One region of the Mycobacterium sp. NPDC004974 genome, then DNA from elsewhere that is predicted to be linked to it. Evidence: predicted binding sites of a transcription regulator. Region 1 holds the regulator's gene; each other region holds the start of a gene.
What was found. The regulator LexA, encoded in region 1, represses DNA repair genes until DNA is damaged. The targets are predictions, from matches to a motif close to CGAACANNTGTTCG.
Positions count from the first base shown of each region.

Region 1 (7,626 bases):
CGGCTCGGCCGGAGTGCTGGGCGTTCCCGCCGACGACGAGACGTTCGACGGCGATGTGAGCTCCCAGAAGTTCACCGGCGGTGAGATCTCCTGGAACCGCAAGACGAAGACGTTCACCACCGTGCCGCCGGAACTGGCCGATCAGCTCGCCGGTCTGGACGTACCGTCGGATCCCGCCGCCGCGATCGCCGCGGCCCGTCGGGCGGCAGGCGGGCCGATGGGCCCGCTGGGAGCCAAGGACGGCGATCAGTACCCGATCGGTGACGGCGGCGTCGGCCAGAACTACGCGGGCGGCAAGATCTTCTACACCCCGGCCACCGGGGCCAATGCCATCACGGGTCAACTGCTGGAGAAGTACGAGAGCGTCGGCGGCCCCGAAGGCGATCTGGGCTTCCCGACCGCCAGCGAGTCCGAGGGCGGGCTGGGCCCGAACAGCCGGATCAGCACCTTCGCCGCGGCCGACAACCCCGTCATCTTCTGGACCCCCGACTACGGCGCGGTGATCGTCCGGGGCGCGATGAAGGCGGCCTGGGACAAGCTGGGCGGGGCGAAGGGCGCACTGGGCGCCCCGATGGCCGACCAGACCGAAGACGGCACCGTCGTCAGCCAGCGGTTCAGCGGGGGAGCGATCTCCTGGGACCGCGATGCCAACAAGTTCACCACCGAGCCCTCGAAACTCGCCTCCGAGTTGAGTGGCCTGCAGGTTCCGGGTGTCGGGCAGCCTCATGCCGGTGGTCCGCAGCCGTCGGGCGCGGATGCGAAGAAGCCGTTCAGCTGGCATTGGAGCTGGTGGTGGCTGATCGCGGTGGTTCCGGTGCTGCTGCTCGCGGGTCTGATCGTGGGGGCGGCACTGTGGCACCGTCGCCGTGCCGGTGGCGATGACGACTTCGACCACGATCCGTTCGACGATGACTACGACGGTGCCGGCGAACCGCAGTATGACGACGGCCGCTACGACGAAGCGCACTACGAATCGCGGGGATACGACCACGACGAGTTCGCCGACGACCGGGGCGCCGATGCGGCGAGCGGGTACCGGCCGAGCACTGCCTACGGTGCCGGTGAAGCCTCGACGGCGCGTTTCGCCGGGCCGGGTGAGGATTCGGCGAGCGGTGTGGCGTCCCCGTTCGACGGCCCGACCGATATCGCGATCCCGGTCAGCCAGTGGGCCGCTCCCCACGGATCGGCCAGTGGCTACGGATCACCGGGCGAGGACGACGAGCCGCCGGAGGATTCCTCACGGCTGGCCGGCCCGGAGGCGGGACAGGGCTTCGACGACTACGACGACGGCTACCAGGACGATGACGACTTCGAAGAGGATGACTTCGACGACGATTTCGAAGAGGACGAGGACCTCGACACCCCCATCGATGCGGACTTCGAGGAAGTCGCCGAGGGTGACGCCGACGACGAGATCGAAGCCGAACTCGCAGACGACGACATGGTGGATACAGGGGCATTCGCAGGTCCGGCCGGCGGCGCACGCGAGGCGCAAGGTTTCGCGGCGTTGAGCGGCCTGGCCGTGCCGAGCGATCAGGACAATGTCGACACGGCGCCGACCCGTGTCATCACCGAGTCCGAGGCATACAGCAGCGAGGCCCACAGCGGGCGACATGCGGCCATCGAACTCGACGAGATCCCCAGTGCCACGGCCATCCACCTACCGCTGGAGGACGCGCGCCGCGCGCCGGAGGGCTACCCCATCAAGGCCGACACGAAGTCCGGCCGTTACTGGGCGCCCGACAGCAGTGAATATGACGACGCGGTGGCCGAAATCTGGTTCGCCAGTGAGGAATTCGCTCGCACCAACGGATTCGTGCGGACGGACTGAATCGAACGGACCCGGCCATCCTTCGGATTCGGCCGGGTCCGATCTCGGTCGGTCAGATCTTGCGGATCACGGTGACGACCTTGCCGAGCACCGCTGCGTCGTTACCCGGGATCGGGTCGTACGCCGGATTGTGGGGCATCAGCCAGACCTGACCGCGGGTCCGCTTGAACGTCTTGACGGTGGCCTCGCCGTCGATCATGGCCGCCACGATCTCCCCGTTGTCGGCCACGCTCTGTTGGCGCACCACCACCCAGTCGCCGTCGCAGATGGCGGCGTCGACCATCGAGTCCCCGACGACCTTGAGCAGGAACAGCGAGCCCTCGCCGACCAGTTCGCGGGGTAGCGGGAAGACATCCTCGACGGCCTGCTCGGCCAGGATGGGACCGCCTGCGGCAATACGCCCAAGCACCGGGACGAACGTCGGCTCGGGAAGCGCGTCGGAGCCGGCCACGTCGGTGGACACCACCGCGGCTGCCGGATCGTCGGCGCCACGCACGTCGACCGCGCGCGGCCGGTTGGGGTCGCGTCGTAGGTAACCCTTGCGTTCCAGGGTGCGCAACTGATGGGCGACCGACGACGTCGAGGTCAGGCCGACCGCGTCGCCGATCTCACGGATGCTGGGCGGGTAGCCGCGACTGGTGACCGACGCCCGGATCACGTCGAGAATTGTCCGTTGCCGGTCGGTGAGGCCGCCCTCGGCCCGGCGTGGGCCCGCGCCGTCCGATCCGGCCGGGCGGTCGGTGCTGCCATCCCTGCTGCGGTCGTCGCTCATGGGGCCGAATGTAGTCGCTGGTCGAGCATTAATCAAACATGTGTTCGACGTGTGTCGCGGGCGTGTCCGCAGGTGGGATGCGCGAGGGCCGTCGCGTGGGCGGTGTGCGGGATTTGTGGCCCGAACTTGTCGGTACCCCGTTCTATCGTTTGGCAACAGTTCGATCACATGTTCTATCCATCGAACACTTGAGCGACTATGTTCGAACACAAGAGCGAATACGTCCCACCGAAAGGCAGTCAGATGGCGATCATCGATATCCCCGCCGATAGCCGTTCCCGCGCTGTTCGGGCCACTCCGCAGTCGCAGTCGCCCCGCGCCCAGTTCGGCGCGGGCGCACCCCGGCCGGTGCGCCGGGTCCAGCGGCCGGCGCCGTCCCGTCCCGCCGGCGGTGCGGTCCGGTACCGCGGAACCGGAGTGCTGATGTCGCGGGCATCTCATCGCAGCCGGCCCATCACGCCGCTGACCACGGTCCTGTTGGCGCTGGTCGCCGCCGGCATCACGGTGTGGCTGGGGTTGGTGGCCCAACTCGGCGGGGTCATGGGGTCCGAGACGCCGACGCCGACCGAACTGGCGGTGGTCCAGGTGAAGTCGGGGGAGACGCTGCAGCAGGTGGCCCGGCGGGTCGCCCCGGATGCCCCGGTGTCCCGGGTCGTCGAGCAGATCCGTGACCTCAACCAGCTCGACTCCGTGGCAGTCGACGCAGGGCAGACGCTGCTCGCCCCGGTTGGCTGAGCAGTGCGATGACCGTTGAATCGTCGTGGCTGCCAGCCACACTGGCCGGCGTCGGCGTGAGCCGCTACACCCCACTGGACCCGGCGGTGAGTCTCCCGTTGGCATCGCGGGTACGCTCAAGGGCGCTCGAGCTAGTTGTCCGGCGGCATGACGAAGGAGCGGTAATGCATTGTCCGTTCTGCCGTCACCCTGATTCGCGTGTGGTCGATTCGCGCGAGACCGATGAAGGGCAGGCCATCCGGCGCCGTCGGTCCTGCCCCGAGTGTGGACGTCGATTCACCACAGTGGAGACAGCTGTGCTGGCCGTGGTGAAGCGCAGCGGGGTGACCGAGCCGTTCAGCCGCGAGAAGGTCGTCCGCGGGGTACGCCGGTCCTGCCAGGGCAGGCAGGTCGATGACGACGCCCTCAACGTATTGGCGCAGAAGGTCGAGGACGCCGTCCGCGGACTCGGCACGCCGGAGATCCCCAGCCACGAGGTCGGTTTGGCGATCCTGGGACCGTTGCGCGAACTGGACGAGGTCGCCTACTTGAGGTTCGCCTCGGTGTATCGGTCGTTTTCGTCAGCCGAGGACTTCGAGCGCGAGATCGAGGCGCTGCGGGCCCACCGCGCCGAGGCGTAGTTCGATCCAGGTTCAGTCCAGTCGGGTGGTGCCATCGCTGACGACGCGGCCGGCCAGGCGAACCCAGCCCTCCGGACTCCAGCGGGTCTCGATCACCGAGCCCTTGCCCTGGATGATCGTCAGATCCCGGCTGAGATAGTCGGTCATGCGTACCGCCGCCGCCCCGGTGGCCTCATCCTCCGGAATGCCCAGGTGCGGCGCGAACGACCTGGAGCGCAAGGTTCCGTTCGCCTCGTCGATCCAGGCCCACAGATAGTTCTCCTCGGCATCGTCGAAGTCGTCGGGGTCGGCGGAGAGCAACTCATCGACAGAGGCCAAGTCATAGATGGCGAACTCCGGAGCCCATTCCGAGCGCGCATTGACGACGGCGCGATCTCCGTCGTACTCGACCTGGAGGATCCCCGCGGGCACTCGCAGGGTGTGGACCGGCAACCCGGTCTCACGCAGCCACCACGACGCGCCGACCGTCGGGTGCCCGGCGAACGGGAGTTCGGTGGCCGGGGTGAAGATGTGGGCGCTGGCCGAGTTACCGCCTGGCTGTGGCAGATCGATGAATATGGTTTCGCTGTAACCCAATTCGGTGGCGATCCGCTGCCGGTCCCCGGGGGCGACGGTGCTGTTGTCGACCACCCCGAGCGGATTGCCGTACTTGCCTTCGGAGTCGGTGAACACTCGTAACACGGTGACGTCGATGGCCATAGATCGATGCTACGTCGCAGCTCACGCTCCCCGGGCGGACCGCCCGGGGCCGATGTGGGTGAGAAGGGTCAGGTGGCGCTGCGCTCGTCGGCGTCCATCGCGTCGAGCACCGCGATCTGGGTGTCGAACGGCCCGGTCATCGCCGATTCGGTCCGCCCGCTGCGCAGCAGGCTGCGGAGCCGGTCCTGGTCGTAGACCGACGGTTCGGTCGTGTCGATGAAGCGTTCGACCACCTCGACGAAGCGGTCGGGATCGTCGTGGAACGGAAAATGCCCGGATCCGGAGAAAATCTCCAACCGGGAACCGGGCATTGCGGCGTGGGCCATCCGGGCGTGGCTGACGGGGATCACCGAGTCGCAGTCGCCCCAGATCAGTTGCACGGGAACGGATTCGGTCAAGTAACAGCGGTCCAGCATGGTGACGACCTGGCCACGCCAGTCCACGACGGCGCGCAGGGTCCGGGCGAACGCCGCCGATGCCGTTGGCTCCGGCAGGTCGGCCAGGATGCGCACCATGTCCGGGATGTCATGCCCGAGGCCGGTTGAGCCCAACACCGCGCCCGCGGCCCGGCCGGCCAGCTGCAATGCCGGCAGCACCAGCGGCAGCCGCAGCAGTGCCAGCGCCTCACTGCCCATCGGCAGGGAGGCAACCCGCAACGCCACGTTGACGTCCTTGGTGACCCCACCGGCGCCGACCAGGATGAGACGGTCGACCAATTGAGGGAACTGATAGGCGAATTGCATCGCCACGCCGCCGCCCAGAGAATGCCCGACCACGGTCACCCGGTCGATGTCGAGCACGCTCAGCAGGTCGCGCATGCCGTTGGCGTACGCCGCCACCGAATAGTCCGCGCGCGGCTTGTCGGAGCTGCCGTGACCGAGAAGATCCGGGGCGATCACGGTGAACCGCTGCGCCAGCGCCGATTGCACGGTGTGCCACGTCGTGGAGTTGTCACCGATGCCGTGGATCAGCAGGATCGCCGGTCCGGATCCGGCCACCCGGAAGGCGCGCCGGTATCCGTGGATGGTGCGGTACTCGAGCGTCGGGGCGAGCTCGCGCACGGACCGCAGATGGGGTTTGCGCTCAGTCATGCTGGTCAACCTCGCTCTCGGCCCGCCACCGGGCTGCTATGAGTGGTTGTCGCCGTTCGGGAATCCGTCGCCGAAGCCATCCCGTCCGTCTTTGTACTTGTCGTCTTTGTACTTGTCACCGGTCTGCTGGGCGAGGAACCGTTCGAACTCGGCTCCCAACTCGTCACCGCTGGGCAGTTCCTCGTCACGCGCCAGCAGGGACCGATTTTCCTGTGCGGCAACGAAAGCATCGTACTGGCGCTCCAACCCGGTCACCACTTGGGCGACCTCGGTGCTGGCCTCTACCTGCTCGTTGATCTTGCTGTACACCTCGGCACCGGCTTCGGACAGTTTCTCCAACGGCAGTTGTAGCGAACCGGTCCGGGCCACTTCGGCGAGCAGTGCCTCGGCCGCGGGCGGATAGGCCGTCTGGGCCAGGTAGTGCGGAACGTGCACGGTGTAACCGACCACCTCGTGGCCGTGCTGAGCCATGCGGAACTCGAGCAGGTTGGACACGCTCGCCGGAACCTGGATCTCCCCGACCCAGGGGGTGTGGTCGGCGATCAGCTCCTTGTCGTTGGAGTGGGCGGTCAGCATCACCGGCCGCGTGTGCGGCACCGCCATCGGAATCGTGCCGAGGCCGATCACCCGCCGTACCCCGAGCTGCTCGGAGAGCAGCCGCACCGCGGTGATGAAACGCTCCCACCTCAGGTCCGGCTCCAGGCCGGCCAGCAGCAGGAACGGCGTGCCCACGCCGTCATGCAACGCGTACAGGTTCAGCTCGGGTTCCTCGTAGCTGGTGAAGTGGTCGGTCTTGAACGTCATCAGCGGCCTGCGGGACCGGTAGTCGAGCAGCTCGTCGATGGCGAAGGACGCGACCAGTTCGGTGTCGAGGGTGTCTTTGAGGTGCTCGGCGGCCAGCCGGATCGCGTGACCGGCGTCGGAGAACCCCTCCAGGGCGTGGATCAGCACCGGGCCGCGGCCATCCGACGACGACAGCTGCGGCGCCGGGAACTCAAGCTCGTACATGCCGCTCTGATCGGGCTGGTAGTGCTGGTCGGGGGTGTCGCTGCTGTCGGTCATCTCGCTTCGTCTCCTCGCTGCGGTAGGACGCTGTGACGGCCCACCACCATGCCATCTAGTGTCTCGCATACCCGGGCTGCGGGTTCGTTCCGCCCCGCTTGTGCATGCGAACGCGCCGGGTCGGGCCCGGCATTCCGGCGGTAATCGGCGCGATCAGGCAAAATCGTGATGATGCAGGTGACCCCGATGGTGAAGCTCACAGTCGCGGCGGCGGCGGTGACCGCTCTGGTCGCGGCCTGCACCGGGCCGGGTAACCGGACCGCAGGCGCCGGCCCCACAACGGTCCCGCCCAGCAGCCCGTCGGTCGTGGCCAGCCCGTTGTCGCAGGCCGGGGCCGAGTCGGTGATGCCGGACCGGCGGGTGGGGGCACTGTTCCTCGGCGACACCACGACCCACACCTGCAGCGGATCGGTGCTGGCCAGCACGTCCGGCGATCTCATCCTGACGGCCGCGCACTGCCTTCTCGACGGTGTCGACACCACGTTCATTCCCGGCTTCGGTGAGGGCGGTGGCGATTCCTGGCACGTCGAGGCGGCGTATCTGGACCCGCGCTGGATCGCCGAGCAGGATCCGCAGGCCGACTACGCCATCGTGCGGGTCACCGGCGGGTCCGGCGCGAGCCTGCTCGGGGCGGCCGGCGGCGGGCTGGCCCTGGGGTCAGCGCCTGCGCCGGGTGTTCCGGTGACGGTGACCGGCTACCCGATGGGAGAGGGCGGTAGCCCGCTGGCCTGCCGGGGCGCCACCGCGTGGTCGCCGCAGGGGTTCCCGTCTCTGGCCTGTGCGGGCCTGACCGACGGTTTCAGTGGCGCGCCGTGG
Region 1 is NZ_JBSGAQ010000001.1:480,033-487,658, forward strand. Features, by position in the region: gene ACWEFV_RS02395 (LGFP repeat-containing protein) at 1-1,831, shown strand, start outside; gene lexA (transcriptional repressor LexA) at 1,884-2,603, opposite strand; gene ACWEFV_RS02405 (LysM peptidoglycan-binding domain-containing protein) at 2,847-3,338, shown strand; gene nrdR (transcriptional regulator NrdR) at 3,503-3,958, shown strand; gene ACWEFV_RS02415 (PhzF family phenazine biosynthesis protein) at 3,971-4,657, opposite strand; gene ACWEFV_RS02420 (alpha/beta fold hydrolase) at 4,726-5,748, opposite strand; gene ACWEFV_RS02425 (proteasome assembly chaperone family protein) at 5,785-6,810, opposite strand; gene ACWEFV_RS02430 (trypsin-like peptidase domain-containing protein) at 6,982-7,626, shown strand, end outside.

Region 2 (7,626 bases), on a different contig from region 1:
TCCGGCCCTTGCGTGCCAGCACGCGGACCGCCTCGGCGTCGATGAGCTTGCGCCGCAGGGTGTCCCGCTCGTCTGGGTCGGAAGGGGCGGTGACGATGCGGCCTTCACACTTGGACACGATCTTGCTGGTGATGACCAGCACGTCCCCGTCACGCAGCCACGGCGTCGCCTCGGCGAGGGCGGCGGCCAGATCATCCCCGGGTCGGAACTCGGGAAGCCCTGGCACCGGCAGAATCTCGACCCGGTCGGCAGACCCGTGCTCGGTGTTCACCCCGGTGGTCACAGCGCAACGCCTGCCACATCCAGACCGGCCCGCACCATCTCTGCGGTGGTCGGCGGGTCGGTCATCAGCAGCGGTACCGCGCGCACAGCCACGCCCTCGATCTCGGCGTCATCGCCCTCGTGTACCAGCCAGCCGTCCAGGATCCCGGTGCCCGACCGGGCGCCGAAGTGCTGGCCGACGGCCTGCGAGGTGGATTCCACGCCGATGATGGACAGACACTCATCTGCCATGCCGCGCAACGGTTTTCCGTCGATGATGGGGGAGTAGCCGACCACGGGTGCCTTCGTCGAACGCAGCGCGCCGCGGACACCGGGGATCTGCAGGATCGGCCCGATGCTCACGACGGGATTCGACGGTGCCAGCAACACCACGTCGGCCTCGGCGATCGCGTCGGTGACGCCCGGCGCGGCGGTTGCCTGTTCTGCACCGACGAACGCGAAGCTGTGTGAGGGCACCTGTGCGCGGTAGCGCACCCACCACTCCTGGAAGTGGATCGCCCGTCGTTCGCCGTCTTCGGGGTCGGTGATCACCACGTGGGTCTCGCTGCGGTCGTCGGTGACCGGCAACAGCCGCGCACCCGGTGACCAGCGCTTGCACAGCGCCTCGGTGACCTGCGACAGCGGGTAGCCGGCGCGCAGCATCTGGGTGCGGACCAGATGGGTGGCCAGGTCCCGGTCGCCCAGGCCGAACCAGTCAGGTTGCACGCCGTACGCGGCAAGTTCTTCCTTGGCGTGCCAGGTCTCATCCTTGTGACCCCAGCCGCGCTCGGGATCGATGCCCCCACCCAGGGTGTACATACAGGTGTCGAGGTCCGGGCAGATCCGGACGCCGTGCATCCACGCGTCGTCGCCCACGTTCACGATCGCGGTGAGTTCATGCTTGCTGTCGCTCCCGGCGAACTGGCCGAGGCCCAACAGGTGCTGTACCCCCAGCAAAAACCGGGCGCCTCCGACGCCGCCGACCAGAACGGTGATCTTCACAACGTCCGACCCTAAGCTCTGAGGGCGCGCGGATGGAAACGACGTCGTCACGGGCAGGACACGCCGATGTCGCGACGCGCCGATTTGACATTACGAGATGGTATGAATTCGCGTCCCGGCGCTTGACCCTGGCAGCTAACACGTGTGTAATCACATATGTGTCATTTCCCGGTCGGTGACCGATTCCGGTGTCGCGGACCGAGATTCGATCAACTGTTCGAATGGGGTGACCGCACATCGCAATAGTGGGGCTCCACTTAGGATCTATGAGACCGAGTGAGGAGGCGGGGGATAATGTCTTATGAGAGCGGCGATTTCGATCATGTGGTCCGGTTCGACAACCGGCTACTCGGCTCGGTAGACAACGCACCGCACATCAACGCCGGGCCGACACCGCTGGGGATGCCCGCACGTCCTCAGCTGAGTTTGGTACCCGAACACATTGATGTTGATCCGGAAGACGAAGACGACCAATGGCAGGAACGTGCGCTGTGCGCACAGACCGACCCGGAGGCGTTCTTCCCGGAGAAGGGCGGGTCTACCCGCGAGGCCAAGCGCATCTGCCAGGGATGCGAAGTGAAGGACGCATGCCTGGAATATGCGCTCGCGCATGACGAGCGTTTCGGAATTTGGGGAGGGCTGTCCGAGCGGGAGCGTCGCAGGCTCAAACGCGGCATCATCTGACGCTCTTCCCGGCAGGGCGCTTCATCGCAGGGGTGCGGCGCTCGATGTCAGTCGTCGTCGATCGTTGGGTCGATGACTGACGGTTCAACTCCCAGATAGGTGGCCACTTGGGCCACCAGGATTTCATGCAGCAGATCGGCAAGCTCATCGGATCCTTTGACCCGGCGCTCGATGGGCTTGCGGAACAAGACAATTCGAGCCCGGGTCGCGTTCCCTCTGACGTCGACCCCAGCAGGTATCAGCCGTGCCAGCGCGATCGGCCCATCGGCGATGACCTCGGGTGGCCATTGCACACTGTCCGGGTCTTTCGGGGACATCCGCGGAATCTCATCGACGGCGACGTCCAGTTCTCGCAGCCGCGACGCCCACCGGCGTTCGATCGGTTCGTAAGCCTCCAGCACCGCCATGTCGAACCGCTCGGCCCGGCTGCGCCAGCCGGGAACCGAGCGCGGAAGTAGCGGCCCGCGCATATCGCGGCCGCGGCGCGATCGCCATGGGTTGCGCTGGGCCACGGCGATGATCGTAACGGTTCGGGATCGGGGCCCCGACGGCTGCGCGTGTCCGGCGGCCCACAGCGATCGTCCAAAGTAATCTCTGGGGCGTGAATGTTCCCCGTCGCTGCTGCCGGCCCGGGTGCCCGCACTATGCCGTGGCGACGCTGACTTTTGTCTACTCCGACTCCACGGCGGTAGTCGGACCACTGGCCACGGTGTCTGAGCCCCATTCCTGGGATTTGTGCGTCGGCCATGCCGGCCGCATCACTGCGCCGCGCGGTTGGGAGCTGGTCCGTCACGCCGGGCCGCTGCCCACCCATCCCGACGAGGACGATCTGGTGGCGCTGGCCGATGCGGTCCGCGAAGGTCAACCCGGTGCGGTGTCCCGGGGCGGGGTGGTGGCCGGATTCTCCGATCCCTCCACCGGTCTGGGCACCAGCGCGGTGATGGTGCCACCGGCGCGTCCCGCGGAGACCAACGGACGTCGTCGCGGCCACCTGCGGGTGTTGCCGGATCCCACTGACTAGACAGCGGTCGGGCCAAGAGTAGTGAACGTATCGACGCCGCCCGACGGTTAGGCTGGCGCCAACGATTCCGTTTCACAAGGAGCTATATGTCTAGGCCAGCGGCGGCTGTTCACGATGTCATCAAGGCCTATGACGTCCGGGGACTGGTCGGCAGCCAGATCGACGAGGCGTTCGTGTCCGAGGTCGGCGGTGCATTCGCTCGGCTGGTCCGCGCCGAAGGTGCGGGACAGGTGGTGATCGGTTACGACATGCGGGCCAGTTCGCCGACGCTGGCCTCAGCGTTCGCCGACGGTGTCACCGCTCAGGGCTTGGATGTGGTCAGAATCGGCCTCGCCTCCACCGATCAGCTGTATTTCGCGTCGGGCCTGCTGGACTGCCCGGGGGCGATGTTCACCGCCAGCCACAATCCCGCTGCCTACAACGGGATCAAACTGTGCCGCGCCGGGGCCAAACCGGTCGGCAAGGACACCGGCCTTTCGATCATCTCCGACGAGGTGATCGCCGGCGTGCCGGCGCACGACGGCCCGGCAGGCGTCACGTCCGATCGCGATGTGCTGTCCGACTACGGCAGCTTCCTGCGGTCCCTGGTCGATCTCAGCGCGCTGCGGCCGCTGCGCATCGCGGTCGATGCGGGCAACGGCATGGCCGGTCACACCACACCGGCGGTCCTCGGGCCGATCCCGGGTGTCACCGTGCTCCCGCTGTTCTTCGAACTCGACGGCAGCTTCCCCAATCACGAGGCCAACCCGCTGAATCCGGCCAATCTCGTCGACCTGCAGGCCCACGTGTTGGCCTCCGGCGCCGACATCGGCCTGGCGTTCGACGGGGACGCGGACCGCTGCTTCGTGGTCGACGAACTCGGCCGTCCGGTGTCACCGTCGGCGGTGACCGCACTGGTGGCAGCCCGTGAGCTCAAACGCGAGATCGGCGCCACCGTGATCCACAACCTGATCACCTCGCGCGCCGTTCCCGAATTGGTCATCGAGCGCGGCGGCACGCCCGTACGGTCCCGGGTCGGGCACTCCTACATCAAGGGTCTGATGGCCGAGACGGGCGCCATCTTCGGTGGGGAACACTCGGCCCACTACTACTTCCGGGACTTCTGGGGTGCCGATTCCGGCATGCTCGCGGCCCTGCACGTGCTGGCCGCGCTGGGCGAGCAGGAGCGTCCGCTGTCGGAGTTCATGGCGGACTACCAGCGGTACGAGGCGTCCGGCGAGATCAACTTCACCGTCGGCGATGCCCCGGCGTGCGTCGACGCCGTGCTCAAATCCTTTGCCGGCTCGATCCACTCCATCGATCACCTCGACGGTGTCACAGTCGATCTCGGTGACGGCAGCTGGTTCAACCTACGCACGTCGAACACCGAACCGCTGCTCCGGCTGAACGTGGAAGCGCGTGCCGCCGAGGACGTCGCCGCGCTCGTCGACAGAGTTTCGGCACAGATCCGTGAGGTGAGCGAGCCGGTGCCGTGAACGCCGTGGACGCCACGGTCGACTTAGGCGACGGTGACGGACTTCTCGCCGCCGATCGCAACGGTCTGCTGCGGGCCGCGGCAATGGCGGGCGCCCAGGTTCGGGCCACCGCCGCGGCGTCGGCAGAGGGTCTGCTCGACCCGCTGCGTGCCGATCAACCACCGCGCACGGTGATTTGGGTTGCCGGCCGCGGTACGGCCGAGAGTGCCGGCGCCATGCTGGCCGCCGTGCTCGGCGCGTCGATCTCGGCGCCCATCGTGGTGGCCGCCGAGACCCCGCCGTGGCTCGGCGCACTGGACGTGGTGATCGTCGCCGGTGACGACCCGGGCGATCCGGCCCTGGTGAATGCGGCGGCCACCGGTGTGCGCCGCGGTGCCCGGGTCCTGATCGTGGCGCCCCATGAGGGGCCGCTGCGTGACATCGCGGCCGGGCGCGCGGTAGTGCTCGCGCCCCGGCTGTGGGTGCCCGACGACTTCGGGCTGGCCCGGTACCTGGCCGCAGGTCTGGCCGCGCTACACGTTGTGGATCCGGGTATGCGTGTGGATCTGGCCGCACTGGCCGACGAACTCGACGCCGAGGCGCTGCGCAACAGCGCCGGGCGAGAGCTGTTCACCAATCCGGCGAAGACGCTGGCCGAGCGGATGTCGGACAGCGCGGTCGTGCTGGCCGGCGACAATCCGGCCACCCTGGCGCTGGCCCGGCACGGGGCGGCCGCGATGCTGCGCCTGGCCGGGGAAGTGGTGGCGGCCGCCGGGCTGAGTGATGTGCTTGCGGCGATGGGCAGCGGGGCAGTGGGGGTGCCTGCGGCCCGATCGTTGTTCCATGACGAAGAGATCGACGGACCGCTGCCACGCCGCATGCGTACATTCGCGTTGATCACCGACACCGAACGACAAGCGGTGGGGGCACGGGTCAGCGGCTTCGACGACATCGCCGTGATCGGTGCCGAGGACGTGCCGGAAGCGGCTGGGACGGCCCTGCCGGTCGGGCGCCCGGAACAACAACTGGCGATTCTGGCTGTCCGTGTGGAGATGACGGCCGTATATTTGAAACTGGTTCGAGGATAAGAAGTGCATCTGCTACGGGGCGCGGTGCGGACCTATGCCTGGGGTTCGCGCACGGCAATCGCTGATTTCACCGGAAGGCCCAGTCCGACAATCCATCCGGAGGCTGAACTCTGGCTCGGGGCGCATCCGGGCGACCCGGCCTGGCTGCAGACCGACCACGGTGAAGAGTCGTTGCTGCAGGCGATTCATGACGACCCCGAGGGGCAATTGGGCAGTGTGGCGATCGGCCGATTCGGCGACGCACTGCCGTTCCTCGTCAAGGTGCTGGCCGCCGATGAGCCGTTGTCGTTGCAGGCGCACCCCAGCGCCGCTCAGGCCCGGGAGGGCTTCGACCGTGAGGACCGGCTCGACATCCCGGTGTCCTCACCTGTCCGCAACTACCGCGACCGGAGCCACAAGCCCGAGTTGCTGGTTGCCCTAGGACAATTCGATGCGCTTGCCGGATTCCGCCCGGTCGACCGCACGGTCGAGCTGATGCGCGCACTGGCGGTCTCGGACCTTGACCCGTTCATCAACCTGCTGTCCGATCAATCCGGTGCCGACGGGTTGCGGGCCTTGTTCACCACCTGGATCACCGCTCCGCAGCCCGACCTCGACGTGCTGGTGCCGGCGGTTCTCGATGGAGCGGTCCACTACATCCGGTCCGGGGCAAAGAAATTCGCTGCCGAGGTCAAGACCGTGCTGGAGCTCGGTGAGCGTTATCCGGGTGACGCCGGTGTGCTGGCCTCCCTGCTGCTCAACCGCATCAGCCTGCGGCCGGGGGAAGGCATCTACCTTCCGGCCGGAAACTTGCACGCATATCTGCACGGTGTCGGTGTCGAGGTGATGGCCAACTCCGACAACGTGCTGCGTGGTGGGCTGACCCCGAAGCACGTGGATGTCCCCGAACTCCTGAGGGTGCTGGATTTCACTCCGACCCCTGACGAGCGGCTGCGTCCGGAAACCGTCACGGAAGGGCCGGAGACCATCTACCGGACGCCGGCGCAGGAGTTCGCGGTATCGGTGTTGTCGGTCGAAGGTGACCGCCTCGGTGACGAGATCGACGTGCACTCCCACCACGACGGGCCGCAGCTGCTGCTGTGCACGGAGGGCGCCGCGGTGATCTACGCCGACGACGACAAGCTGACCTTGGAGCGGGGCGCGGCAGCGTGGGTGGCGGCCGAGGACGGCCCCATCCGGCTGACTGCCGCCGAGCCGACGAAACTGTTCCGCGTCACCATCGGGATCTAGCCGGAATCCGTCACGCCGAGGGGTTGACGACGTCGACCTCGGACTCACGGTCGCTGCGCTCGGCGAGCCATTGCTTGATGTTGTTGCGCATGGCACGGCCGACCAGGCGGGGCGGCGGCACCAGATAGAGGCTGTCGATCAGGCTGGTCCTGCTCAGAAACCATTCGGCCACAAAGGGATCGGTCTCGGCTGCTGCGACAAATTGATTGAACAGCTCGTACGCCGGGCGGTACCACCAGGGGCGGTCGCCCACCGCCCCGTGCTCGGTATGGTCCGCTGCGGCGTTCATCAGCCACACGGGCCAAATCGTCTTGGCGTTGCTGAACGCCAGTCGCCACATCACGTTGTCCATTCCGCCGGCCAGCGCCCGGCGCAGGTTGTCGGCCTGCAGTGCCGCCATCGTCACGCCCTGCCCGAACGTGGGGTTGAGGCTGGCGATGGCGTCACCGAACGGCAGGATCCCCGTGGGAAATCTGCCGATCCGTTCGTAGCGCCGCCACTTGCTCGTCGGGTACCGGTGAAGGTTCATTTCGCCGACGGGCGTACCGGCTCGCAACGCGGCACTGATCTCGGCCGGCAGCAGCTCGTCGGCCAGCGCGCAAACCCCCGCGAAGTCACGGGGCGGTTCGGCCTTGGCCACCCCGAATGCCGTCACCATCCAGATGCCGTCCTCGTGGAAAAGCATGCCCATCCCCAACGGGCGGTTTCGGGTGGCGCCGACAATGATCATCTTCTGCGGCATCATCCCCTCGGGGATCTTCACGCGGTGCGAGGCGTAGGTGACGCCCACCTGTACCGAATCCTCGCGTGGGCGCTCGAATCCCCACTGTTGCAGCCACGCCGGAAGCCGGCTGCCGCGGCCTGACGCGTCGATGACCAGATCGGT
Region 2 is NZ_JBSGAQ010000004.1:166,384-174,009, reverse strand. Features, by position in the region: gene ACWEFV_RS11630 (coenzyme F420-0:L-glutamate ligase) at 1-271, opposite strand, end outside; gene cofD (2-phospho-L-lactate transferase) at 280-1,263, opposite strand; gene ACWEFV_RS11620 (WhiB family transcriptional regulator) at 1,558-1,947, shown strand; gene ACWEFV_RS11615 (metallopeptidase family protein) at 1,995-2,417, opposite strand; gene ACWEFV_RS11610 (DUF3499 domain-containing protein) at 2,549-2,968, shown strand; gene ACWEFV_RS11605 (phosphomannomutase/phosphoglucomutase) at 3,055-4,443, shown strand; gene ACWEFV_RS11600 (TobH protein) at 4,440-5,510, shown strand; gene manA (mannose-6-phosphate isomerase, class I) at 5,514-6,740, shown strand; gene ACWEFV_RS11590 (FAD-dependent oxidoreductase) at 6,751-7,626, opposite strand, start outside.
Region 2: a site for LexA is predicted at 1,470-1,483, ahead of cofD (2-phospho-L-lactate transferase). Genes of this name have one in related genera too.

Region 3 (7,626 bases), on a different contig from region 1:
CCGAGGATGTCCTTGACCGTGTGCTCGACCGACGCCGAATCGGTGACGTCACAAGTGAATGCGTAGGCCTGACCGCCGGCCGAGCGGATCTCGTCGACCAGGTCGTCGAGTGCGTCGCCGTTGCGCGCCAGGGCGAAGACGCAGCCGCCGCGTTCGGCGACGGCGACTGCCGAGGCCCGGCCGATGCCGCTGGAAGCGCCGGTGATGATGACGTGCCTGCCGACCAGAGGGCCGGACGGGTCGTCGCGCCGCGCCCGGTCCGGATCGAGGTGCTGCGCCCAGTATCGCCAGAGTTTCGGTGCGTAAGAAGAGAATTCGGGAACCGCGATCCCGGTACCGCGTAGCGCGGCGGTGGCGTTGTCCGCGGTGAAGGTCGGCCGCAACTCGACGACGTCGAGCACCTCGCCCGGGATGCCCAGCTGGGTGGCGACGATGTTGCGCACTGCCTTGACCCGTCCCCGGGCTCGCAACACCGGAGCCGCGGTGGCCCGCGGCAGCGATCCGCGTAGTGGAGGCAGCCCCGCCTCGGCGGCGACCCCGCGGTAGATCTCGCGCAGCCCGATGGTCTTCGGCGCGGTGAGATGGAACGTCTCACCGTCCTTGCCTTCGACATGCATGAGCGCGACCATCGCGTCGACCACGTAGTCCACCGGCACGACGTTGGTCCGGCCGGAGTCGGGCAGCATCATCGGCGTGAACTTGGGAAGCGCGGCGAGACGTGCCAGTACACCGAAGAAGTAGTACGGGCCGTCGATCTTGTCCATCTCACCGGTCTGCGAATCGCCGACCACGACCGCCGGGCGGTACACCCGGTAGCGCAGGCCCGGTGTCGAGCGCACGAGCAGTTCCGCCTCGAACTTGGTCTGGTGATACGGCGTGGGCAGGTCCTGGGCGACGTCGAAATCGTCCTCGGTGAACACGCCCCGATGGTTTCCGGCCACCGCGATCGAGGACACGTGGTGCAACGTGGCGTCCAGGCGCCGGGCCAGCTCGATCACCGCACGGGTGCCGTCCACATTGGCGGCCCGTTGCTCGGACTCACCGACGGTCATGTCGTAGATGGCCGCACAGTGCACCACGTGCGAGATGTCGCCCAGCTCGGCGATATCGGTGTCGGTCAAGCCGAGGTCGGCCGCCGTCAGGTCGCCGACCAGCGGTTTCACCCGCTCGTCCCAGTCTTGGGCGAGCCGCTCGAACCGGGTCAGCGACTCGCGGCGCACCAGCACCCACACCTCGGCGCCGGGCTCGCGGGACAGAATCCGGGTGATCACTCGGCGACCAATAAACCCGGTACCGCCGGTAACGACATAACGCATGCGAGCCATCGTGGCCCCAGATCGGGCAAACGTCAACAAGGGCGGTCGACTCAACTATCGTCGGCACGCATGCCCCTCAACCCGGACGCCATTGGCGAGACGACCGATCCGATTCCGTTCGACTGGACCGACCGCGACACCCTGCTGTACGCCCTCGGCGTCGGCGCAGGCACCGATGACCTTGCCTTCACCACCGAGAACAGCCACGAGATCGAACAGCAGGTACTGCCGACGTATGCGGTGATCGCGTGCTCGCCCTTCCCGGCAGCGCTCAAGATCGGCACCTTCAACTTCGGCATGCTGCTGCACGGTTCCCAGGAGATCCGGCTGCATCGGCCGCTGCCCCCGTCCGGAAAGCTGACCGTGGTCTCCGAGGTCGCCGACATCCAGGACAAGGGCGAAGGCAAGAACGCGGTGGTCATGCTCAAGGGCATCGGTTCCGATCCGGCCAGCGGTGAGGTCGTCGCGGAAACCCTTACCACCGTGGTGATTCGGGGTGAAGGCGGATTCGGCGGGCAGCCCGGGCAGCGTCCGGTGGCGCCGCAGATCCCCGACCGTGAACCCGACGCTCAGGTGGTGCTGCCCACCCGCGAGGACCAGGCGCTGATCTACCGGCTCTCCGGGGACCGCAACCCGCTGCACAGCGATCCCTGGTTCGCGCAGAATCTCGCCGGTTTCCCGAAGCCGATCCTGCACGGGCTGTGCACCTACGGCGTGGCCGGACGGGCGCTGGTCGCCGCGCTCGGCGGCGGAGATGCCACGAAGGTTCATGCGGTGGCGGCGCGGTTCAGTTCGCCGGTGTTCCCGGGCGAGACGCTGACGACGTCGATCTGGCGTACCGAACCGGGACGCGCGGTGTTCCGCACCGAGGCCGCCGGGCCCGACGGTGCCGATGCCCGGCTCGTACTCGAGGACGGCGCCGCCGAGTATTCCGAGTGATCCAGCCGATCCGGCAATTTCGTAGAAGCCCTGCACACCGCGTGGTGGGTTGACAGGATCGACCCACTACGGTCGGACGGCGCGGTGCCGGGATGGGTGGTGGCAGATGACGCAGGTGAACCTGGTCGTTGGATATCTGGCCACTCCCGGTGGCGCCGATGCGTTGGCCCTGGCGGTCCGGTTCGCCCGAACACTGGGTGCCGAGGTCAACATCTGCATCGTGCTACCGCCCGACACCGCGCCGCCGGGTACCGTGCCCAAAGGCGGCGGCTACGAGGAAGTGCTGGCCGAGCAGGCGCAGGGCTGGTTGGACGACGCCCTGGCCTTGGTGCCCGACGACGTTGTGGCACACCCGCATCTGAGCTTCGACGAGTCGTTCACCGACGGCCTGATCCGCCAGGCGCTGCGGTTCGAGGCGATCGCCATCGTGGTCGGCGGTGCCGGCGGGGGACTGGTCGGCAGCTACTCGCTGGGGTCGGTGGTCAACGAGCTGTTGCACTCCTCGCCGGTTCCGGTCGCGGTGGCGCCGCGCGGAACCCGCGATTCGACGATCGAGCGGGTACACGAAATCACCTGTGCCATCGGTCAACGCCAGGGTTCGGATCTGTTGCTCGCCACCGCGGTACGGGCCAGTCGGGCCGCGGGCATCCCACTGCGGCTGGTGTCGCTGGTGGCGCTCGATCCGACCTTCGGCTCGCTGCGAGGTGACGCCGAGGCGGTCCGGGCACACGCACTCGCGCACGCGGAGCGGACGCTGGAAGCCGCCAAAGATGAACTGCCGGACGATTTTCCGGTGACCTCCACGATCGTGAACGGTCCCAGCGTCGAGGCCGCCGTCGAACAGTTGGGCTGGGATGAAGGCGACATCATCATGGTCGGATCCAGTCGGCTCAGTGCACCGCGGCGGATCTTCCTCGGTTCCACCGCGGCCAAGATGTTGCGGGTGTTGGACGTGCCGATGGTGGTTGTGCCCCGGGACGAACTGAAAGACGGCGAGGACGCTCATGGCTGAGTCCGCATCGGAACACGAGTCCCACCAGAAGCTCGAGGACGCCGAACACTCCGCGGGGCTGGTGTCCAAGGGGCTGGCCGCAGGCAAGGTCGGCACGTTCTCGGGTGCGATTCTCGGGATCTCGTGTGTGGCACCGGGGTACACGCTGACGGCGAGCATCGGGTTGATCGTCGCGGCCGTCGGACTGAAGATGCCGGCGATCTTCATCGCCGGGTTCATCCCGATGTTCCTGACTGCCTACGCCTACCGCGAATTGAACTCGCGGGCGCCGGACTGCGGCGCGTCGTTCACGTGGTCCACCAAGGCATTTGGCCCGTATGTCGGCTGGATGTGCGGGTGGGGCATGGTGATGGCCTCGATCATCGTCCTGTCCAACCTCGCCGCGATCGCCGTCGAGTTCTTCTACCTGTTCATCGCCCGGGTCACCAACCACCACCCGATCGCCGAGCTCGCCGGCAACAAGGTCATCAACATCGCCACCACGCTGGTGTTCCTGGCCATTGCCACCGCCATTGCCAGTCGCGGTATCACCACCAGTGAACGGGTGCAGTACGTGCTGGTCGGGTTCCAGATGGTGGTGCTGCTGGCGTTCGCGGTGATGGCGCTGGTGCATGTGGGTCGCGGTGACGCGCCGGCCGGGCTGTCCTTCGACCTGGACTGGTTCAACCCACTCACCGGACTTACCTTCGGCGTCTTCGCCGTTGGTGTGACCGGGTCGATATTCGCGTTCTGGGGCTGGGACACCTGCCTGACGCTGGGGGAGGAGTCCAAGGACCCGACGAAGGTGCCGGGCCGCGCCGGGCTGTTGTGCGTGCTGTCCATCCTGGCGACGTATCTGCTCATCGCCGTCGCGGTGATGATGTACGCCGGGGTCGGTGAAACCGATCTGGGCCTGGGCAATCCCGACAATGCGGAGAACGTGTTCGCCGCGTTGGCCGACCCTGTGCTGGGCACCTATGCCGGGCCGCTGCTGTTCCTGGCGATCCTGGCCTCGTCGGTGGCGAGCCTGCAGACCACGTTCCTGCCCGCGGCGCGGGCCATGCTCGCCATGGGGGCCTACAAGGCTTTCCCGCCCAGATTCGCCGAGGTCAGCCCGCGTTATCTGGTGCCCACCTTCGCCACTGTCGTCGCCGGCGTGGTCACCGGGGTGTTCTATACCGTGGTGAGTCTGCTGTCCGAGAGTGCGCTACTGGATACCATTGCCGCCCTTGGCATCATGATCTGCTGGTACTACGGCATCACGGCGTTCGCCTGCGTCTGGTATTTCCGTCGGGAGTTGTTCACCAGCGCCCACAACGTGCTGTTCAAGTTCCTGTTCCCGTTGATCGGCGGCCTGGTGCTGGCCTGGGTGTTCGTCCTCGCGATCAAGGAGAGCATGGATCCGGAGAACGGAAGCGGCGCCGCGATCGGCGGTATCGGACTGGTGTTCTTCATGGGCTTCGGCATCCTGCTGCTCGGCGTCGTGCTCATGTTCGTCTGGCGGTCGGTCAGCCCGGCATTCTTCAGGGGCGAGACATTGCGGCACGACACACCGTCGCTCGTGGAGTAGGCATACTCTCCAGTTCAGCGAATTCAGTGAAATAAGCGACAGTGCACGTCATTTAGATCCACATCGCGCTGTTTGCGCGGCACAGTGGCGGGGCCACGCTCACTTTCCGCGTATGTAACGTGGTGGCGCAAAAATAACCCCTCGAAAATCGCCACCACGTTACGTGCGCGAACTATCCGGCCGCGCCGCCGATGCCGGAGTTGCCTTTGTTGTGCGCCAGCTCGAACGGATCGAGCAGATCCCACACCGTGGTGACGGCCTGCACCTTGAGATCGGCGCCTTGGTCTTCCACGTTGAGCAGGTCGACGGCAATGTCGTACCCGTAGTACAGGAGCGATCCCGGCGGGGTGGTCTTGATCAGCTCGTTGATGATCGTCTGCCGTGCATCGCGGGCCGCGGCATCATCGCCGAGGGCGGGCGCCAGGCTTGGCAGAATCTTGCTGATCGGAATCACCGCGTTCACCCACGGCACGATTTGACTGCCCCGGTAGATCTGCTCGGTGGCTTCCCTGATGAACGGGTCGAGTTCGTCGGGAAGTGCGGTGTTCATCAACGCGTTCCGGAGATTCAGGATCGGCTCGGGGATGTCCGTCGGCTCCGGATCGTCGTCGCGGAACGGGTTGGGGTTCCACGGTGTATCCGCCCGTGCCTCAGCGGTATCGGCCTGGGTCCGCACCGCGCCGAGCTTCGGGGTGGCCAAGGTCCCGCTCTTCGGCTGCGCGACGGACTCGGTCTCCGGCTGGTCTGCCACCACGGGCGAAGGCTTGGGAGTCGCGGCCTGCTTGGGGTTGAACAGGTCCTTGAGCTTGGCGACCTGGCCGGCCTCGAACTCGTCGGCACTGAGCTTCGGCTTGGGCTTGACGGACACGGGCTTGGCGGGCTTGGCGGCCTGAACGGCCTTGTTGACGTGTGCCGCCGCTTTCTCGATCTTGTCGGCCTGCTTGTCGATGTTGTCCTTGAACGTGGACAGGGGCTTGGCCCGCTTGGTGTCACCGGCCTTGGCCTCACCGCGCTTCGGCCCGGCGTTGACGTGCTGCGATGTACTGCTGCTGGTCGATTCCTTGGACGCACCGTCCGTCGAATCAGCGTGTGCGGTGCCCTGGCCGGCCACGGCGATCGCCGCCCCGACTCCCGCCGCGACCGCGACACCACCGACATAGCCGATGTACTTCGTTGACGCCATTACCGTCCTTTCACAGCGGATCCCCAGCCCACGGGCATCGTAGGGGGCGGCGGCGTGATCGGCATCACGAGGTGACCTACATGTTCGGGCAGGATGGACACACCCCGCTGGATCTCGAACAAATGTTCGATACACTGACGTGGTGGGCTGGCATAACGGACCGCCGAGCTGGTCGGAGATGGAGCGGGTACTTACCGGCAAGCCCCGCCGTTCCGGACTGCCGTTGGAGCCCGCGGGCGACGGCGGGGACAGCCCGGCCTGGTCGCGTAAGCGCGGTAGTTATCAGCCGCCGGAACTCGACCGGCCGCGGACATCGGTCCGTTACGCCGAACTGCACGCACATTCGGCGTACAGCTTCCTCGACGGCGCGAGCACGCCGGAGGAGCTGGTCGAGGAGGCGGCCCGGCTGAACCTGCGGGCGATCGCGCTGACCGATCACGACGGGCTCTACGGCGTGGTCCGGTTCGCCGAGGCGGCCAGGGAGTTGGACGTGGCCACCGTCTTCGGCGCCGAGTTGTCGTTGGGGAACATTCCCCGCACCGAGGATCCCGACCCGCCCGGCCCGCATCTGCTGGTACTGGCCCGTGGGCCGGAGGGCTACCGGAGGTTGTCCCGCGAGATCGCAAAGGCGCACCTGGCCGGTGGTGAGAAGGGTAAGCCCCGCTATGACTTCGACGGGCTCACCGAGGCTGCCGGTGGGCACTGGCACATTCTCACCGGATGCCGTAAAGGCCATGTCCGCCAGGCGCTTTCTTGCGGTGGGCCGGAAGCCGCCGCGGCCGCCCTGGCCGACCTGGTGGACCGATTCGGGGCCGGCCGGGTCAGTATCGAGCTCGCGCATCACGGCCATCCGTGTGACGACGAACGCAATGCCGTCCTGGCCGGGCTGGCCCCGCGGTTCGGCCTCGATGTGGTTGCCACCACGGGTGCGCACTTCGCCGCCCCTGACCGGGGCCGGCTGGCAATGGCGATGGCGGCGATCCGGGCCAGGAACTCGATGGACACCGCGGCGGGCTGGCTGGCCCCGCTGGGCGGGTCCCACCTGCGGTCGGGGGAGGAGATGGCCCGGCTGTTCGGTACCGAAATCGTGACGGCCGCAGCCAATCTCGGTGAGCAGTGTGCGTTCGGTCTGGCGCTCATCGCCCCGCAGCTGCCACCGTTCGACGTCCCGGCCGGGCACACCGAGGACAGCTGGCTGCGCGAGTTGGTGATGGCCGGGGCGGCCGAGCGGTACGGGCCCGTGGACAACGCGAGAAAGGCCTATGCGCAGATCGAACACGAGCTGCGCATCATCGAGCAGCTGAAGTTCCCCGGCTATTTCCTTGTGGTGCACGACATCACCCGGTTCTGCCGGGACAACGACATCCTGTGCCAGGGCAGGGGATCGGCGGCCAACTCGGCGGTCTGCTACGCACTGAAGGTCACCAACGTCGACCCGATCGCCAACGAGCTGTTGTTCGAACGGTTCCTGTCTCCGGCCCGCGACGGGCCGCCGGACATCGACATCGACATCGAATCGGACTTGCGCGAGAACGTCATTCAGTACGTCTACGAGCGTTACGGCCGTGACTACGCCGCACAGGTGGCCAACGTCATCACCTATCGCGGCCGCAGCGCGGTCCGCGAC
Region 3 is NZ_JBSGAQ010000004.1:332,770-340,395, reverse strand. Features, by position in the region: gene ACWEFV_RS12495 (SDR family oxidoreductase) at 1-1,316, opposite strand, end outside; gene ACWEFV_RS12490 (MaoC family dehydratase) at 1,386-2,255, shown strand; gene ACWEFV_RS12485 (universal stress protein) at 2,371-3,267, shown strand; gene ACWEFV_RS12480 (APC family permease) at 3,260-4,816, shown strand; gene ACWEFV_RS12475 (hypothetical protein) at 4,989-5,999, opposite strand; gene ACWEFV_RS12470 (error-prone DNA polymerase) at 6,142-7,626, shown strand, end outside.
Region 3: a site for LexA is predicted at 6,115-6,128, ahead of ACWEFV_RS12470 (error-prone DNA polymerase). Genes of this name have one in related genera too.